DNA from 2 places in the Paenibacillus sp. ALE2 genome. Region 1 is predicted to be linked to the other one. Evidence: riboswitches for the same ligand, from Rfam matches in the RefSeq annotation. Region 1 holds a riboswitch; the other holds the start of a gene.
The links. Region 1 has a riboswitch for FMN ahead of ribE (riboflavin synthase). Riboswitches for the same ligand answer to the same signal wherever they lie in the genome.
Positions count from the first base shown of each region.

Region 2: another riboswitch for FMN. It lies ahead of ACXHJ1_RS00365 (DMT family transporter); the one in region 1 lies ahead of ribE (riboflavin synthase).

Region 1 is NZ_CM134213.1:3,975,461-3,977,871, reverse strand. Features, by position in the region: gene ribH (6,7-dimethyl-8-ribityllumazine synthase) at 1-141, opposite strand, end outside; gene ribB (3,4-dihydroxy-2-butanone-4-phosphate synthase) at 172-855, opposite strand; gene ribE (riboflavin synthase) at 930-1,595, opposite strand; FMN riboswitch at 1,926-2,098, opposite strand; gene ACXHJ1_RS17310 (IDEAL domain-containing protein) at 2,167-2,411, opposite strand, start outside.
Region 2 is NZ_CM134213.1:68,997-71,407, reverse strand. Features, by position in the region: gene ACXHJ1_RS00370 (methyl-accepting chemotaxis protein) at 1-239, opposite strand, end outside; gene ACXHJ1_RS00365 (DMT family transporter) at 466-1,413, opposite strand; FMN riboswitch at 1,585-1,729, opposite strand; gene ACXHJ1_RS00360 (ABC transporter permease) at 1,854-2,411, opposite strand, start outside.

The DNA.
Region 1 (2,411 bases):
ACCTTCCTGTGCACCATGTCGTTGAAGTGCATCAAGTGCACCGCTCAACAGTTTGCTTGTAATAAATTCATTAAATCTGCCCACCACAATACCATACTTTAAACCATTCGATACGAGATTACCTTCCAGAAAACGTGCCATGCTTATCAACCTCTCTTTTTTTTGAATTATTTACAATGACAAACGACGACGGTAGTCGATTAAATGCTGAATGCTAATCAGCTTCAATTGATGTCGCTTGGCGATCACGACCAAATCAGGTAAGCGGGCCATCGAACCATCTTCCTTTATAATTTCGCAAATGACCCCGGCAGGCTTAAAGCCGCTGAGTCGGGCCAGATCGACAGCCGCTTCAGTATGACCGGCACGCTGCAAGACCCCACCATCGCGAGCAATTAGTGGGAACATGTGACCAGGTTTGCGAAAATCGCTTCCCGTGATTACTTCGTCGGCTAAGGCACGAACAGTCAAAGAGCGCTCAGCCGCTGAAATCCCCGTTGTTGTCTTCATATGATCTACCGATACCGTAAAGGCGGTACCGTGAAAATCTGTGTTTTGCTCTACCATAGGATGCAATTCCAATGCCTTGGCTCGGTGCTGTGTGATCGGCACACAGACCAATCCGCGACCTTCTGTAATCATGAAATTGATCACCTCGGGCGATGCTTTTTCAGCCAAAGCGATAAAGTCGCCTTCATTTTCCCGCTGTTCATCATCCACTACAATAACGACTTTGCCGTTCTTTAAATCCTCCAATGCTTCTTCGATGGAATCCAATCGAATCTCTTCGTCGTGGTGCAACTCATCCTGCTCCATGATGTTTGTCGTTGCACTTGTTTGGATGCCTCTATCCATAACCCTCTCCTCCTTATGTCTTGTGTCACGAATGCTCCTGAACCAATTTTTCTATTATTCTGTAACAGGCTGTATCAGGCAAAGCCGTGTTTCGCCAAATAGTCCAAACTAAGTGGGGCTTGATCGGCTCTCTCCATCGACGCTGAACCTCTGTAATGTAAAAGTTGCTCCACATATTTGCCCAATATATCGCATTCAATATTCACGGTATCTCCCTCACGTTTGGCTCGTAAGGCCGTTTCGGCTAAGGTGTGGGGGATAATAGATACAGCAAAGCTATTTCTCGTCCGCTGCGCGACTGTGAGGCTGATACCATCAATTGTAATTGACCCTTTGAGAAGAACATATTTAAATAATGCTTGATCAGAAGGCTCAACTTCGAACACTACCGCATTCTGCTCTGATGTCACTCCGCGAATCGTACCCGTCCCGTCCACATGTCCCTGTACGATATGTCCTCCGAATCTTCCACTCGCCGCCATCGCCCGCTCCAAATTGACTCGACTGCCGGATCTGAGTTCCCTTAGATTACTGCTGCGAAAAGTCTCAGGCATCACATCAACCTTAAAATCTTTAGTACCAATCTGTATTGCCGTCAGGCAAACACCATTCACCGAGACACTGTCGCCTATTTTCAAATCGTCCAATACCACAGAACCCGAAATACCCAGCACCATCGCTTCACCACTTTTGGAAATACTTTGAATGCGACCCACTTCCTCGACCAATCCGGTAAACATGCTTTCACTCCTTTCCACTACATTTCAGTTTATCCCTAATTCATCAGCTGTAAGCGCAAATAACCCCCAGTCAGGATTCAATCCGTCATGGGGGTGATGAGAGTCACATATGTAGTATACAAGCGCAGTTCATACATGTATTAAAATGACATGAAATCATAGGTCTGCCAAAAGAAAGCATGATGACAATACAGCCAATTACGCTCAGAACACTATCGAAAAGAAAGCTTAATAAAAGCTGTCGTCCGATGCTGTCCTACAACAAAATAAGCCGTACGTACTTTTACGTATGCTAAAAATTGGCACATGTCACGTCATGCACATGCGCTTCGTATCCTTCTCCCATCCAGACTATACTGTCGGTCCCGGAATTGCACCAGGTCCACCTTCTGCTGATTGTTCAGCATCCGGGTCACGGACTAAGCCATGCTGTGTTCTCAGAAGCGATTCACAAACATGTCATCACCGCCGGTGGGGAATTTCGCCCCGCCCCGAAGGATCTTGCTCTTATTTAATTGAATTAACATTAAACTTGTTACGTATATTAGCACCGACTTCTAAAAAAAGCAAGTTATCTAATCGAAGCTCCTGCTTTGCTTTTGACATATTGAGTGGAGAGTTCCTCAAACCAGGTTTTATCATTCATATGAAGCGCCAGGTCAATCAGATCGGCCAGTTCGTCGACTCCAAGCTGCGTATCATGATCAAAGGTAATGACAGCTGAAGCAACAGGTCCTCGCTCTCCCTCAGAACATGCTTCATAATCCAGTCTTACATCCACATGCCCATCAATAAACTCGCATTTTAGAAAATAAA
Region 2 (2,411 bases), 1.8 Mb from region 1:
TTTATAATCGGTGCTACATATTGATTAACATTGCTTCGGATCAGATACAGATTCGTGTTTACGGAAGCAGCCATCTGCTGACTGAGCTGTGTCGTGGCCCCCTGGTAAGAAAAGTATCCAATAAGTACGCTTGGAATCAATAACACAGCCAAAAAAGATATTATTAATTTTGTCCTCATTAAATAAAACTGCTTGAGAAACCTGTTCCACCACGGAACTGTTTGTTTTGCTTTAGTCATCGTTTTTTCTCCTCTGTGTCAGATGATCACTACATAGTTTTATTCGACATAAATCGACTAATTTTATAGATGTAATCTTTAAAAACGAGGAATAGTACACTTTTTTTTAGAAAATAGGTCTTAGGAACTAATGTTAATATGAATATGAATACATAAAAAGCCAAATCAGAGATGCAAAAGCATCTTCACGATTTGGCTTGGATGAGCATGAAAGAAGATTAAGCTATTAATTTTTCTGCTGACGAGAAATCATAAAGAGTGTAATCCAGATCAGCATAAAACCAGTCAATTGCGCTACGGTAACGATTTGCTGGAAAGCGATCCAGTTAATTACGACACCAACCATGGGGAAGCTCAATTCTGCCATCGTAGCATAAGAAGCTTTGGTTGTACTTAAGCCTTTGTAATACAGTAATAAACTGAGAAGACCCGGAAGCAATGCTTGCAGCAGCAAGTTGATCATTACAGCTGCGCCCGCCCATGTACCTGTAGGCATATTCCACGGAGCATGCTCCACCGAGGTGAGAACAATGAGCAGAGGGAGCGCCACCATGAAGCGGAGGGAGGTTACTGTCTCATATTTCATCGAACGAAGCAAGTAGCTACCCATAACGGTCGAACCGCCCCACAGAACCGCTGCACCTAGTGCGAGCAGACTACCAACGTGAACAAAATCATGAACATGCCCAAAGGGAAGCGACCAACCGAAGGTCAAAAGATACGTTCCGAACAGAGCGATGACAATTAATATTCCAAAATGACGCGGTAGCATTTCCTTCAATATAACGCGGGCCAGAATAATAGCAACCAAAGGCTGAAGCTTCTGGAGCAAAAGAACTGCATTCAGATCACCGTTGCTGAGTGCCATGGTGAAAATCACACTGGCCAGTGCCGAGCCGCCCCACGAGACGAACAAAATAGCGAAAACCTGACGAAATCGTATCGTTTTGAGCTCCTCGCGATGCTTCCACAGCATCGGCGTCAGAGCGATAAAGAGCAGCACATGCTCCATCAGTACGATTTGTGCTGAGGTAAATGACTTTAACAAAATAATACGAAACAGCGGGTCTGCACCCCACAAGGCCGCTCCGATCGCGACTAGCCAAAAACCGCTTTTCATGTGGGAGCTACGATCAAAACCTTTGGATGATAGTACAGTTGATGATTGACTCATACTTATTTAGCTCCTTGCGAATACAGGACCGGTGGCACAAAAACCCCCGTCCATGGCGAAAGCCATGCAAGACGGGGGTTGATCAAATAAACTTGCCGTTTGATACAAGTTAAATGAAGTTACTGCAAAAACTATAGCGCAGCATTCATTCACTTTGCGGCATGTTCATACTTCGATCTTCTTCCATCCGGACTTTACCGTCGGCTTTGGCATCTCACCAAATCAGTCCGTATCCTGTTGCCGGATACAGAGTCGCGGGCTTAGCTCCATGAGCCATACCGCCGGTTGGGAATCTCACCCTACCCCGAAGATCCTTATTCCGTTTTTTAATTTCTCCTATAGGATATACCTGTTTTAGAATGAAGTCCAGTGAAAAATGTGTGTATATCTAACAAGGATTTTCATCTTTTTTTGAAAGCGTTTCACTAAAATCTATATTACTAAGCAATATCCTTATACTCAATGCGCCGAATTGCCGCATAAGCTACAATCATTCCCAGCACAGAGAAGCTGATTTGCACGGGGGCAATGGAGCTAAGTGTAGCGCCGTTATTATTGGAGAAAAGCAAGGCTACAACCAGAATCGAGGTCACAATAGTCGTGGGTACTGAGTATCTTCGCATTCCCATATACAGCGGAACCAATCCCATAAAGCTGGCGGCCACGGCATTGATTAGCGTCCGCACGGATTGTTCGGCCAGTATGGAAAGAGTAAGCTTATCCGGTACAATCATGACAAACTGGTTGAGCAAATGAATCGCAGCCGTAATGATGATTTCCGATATAACAACAGACAAGAACGTAAACAGCAGCACAATCAAGAGTTTGGCGATCATCAGCTTTTGACGATGAATCGGATACATGAACAAGATTGTAATCGATTTGGACTTAAATTCTCCTACAATAAAACGGCATAGCAGAACGGAGGCAAATACAATAAATGTGGCTCTCACCATATTGTCCATGAGATCAAGAAGCTGAGCGTACTGTGTAAATTC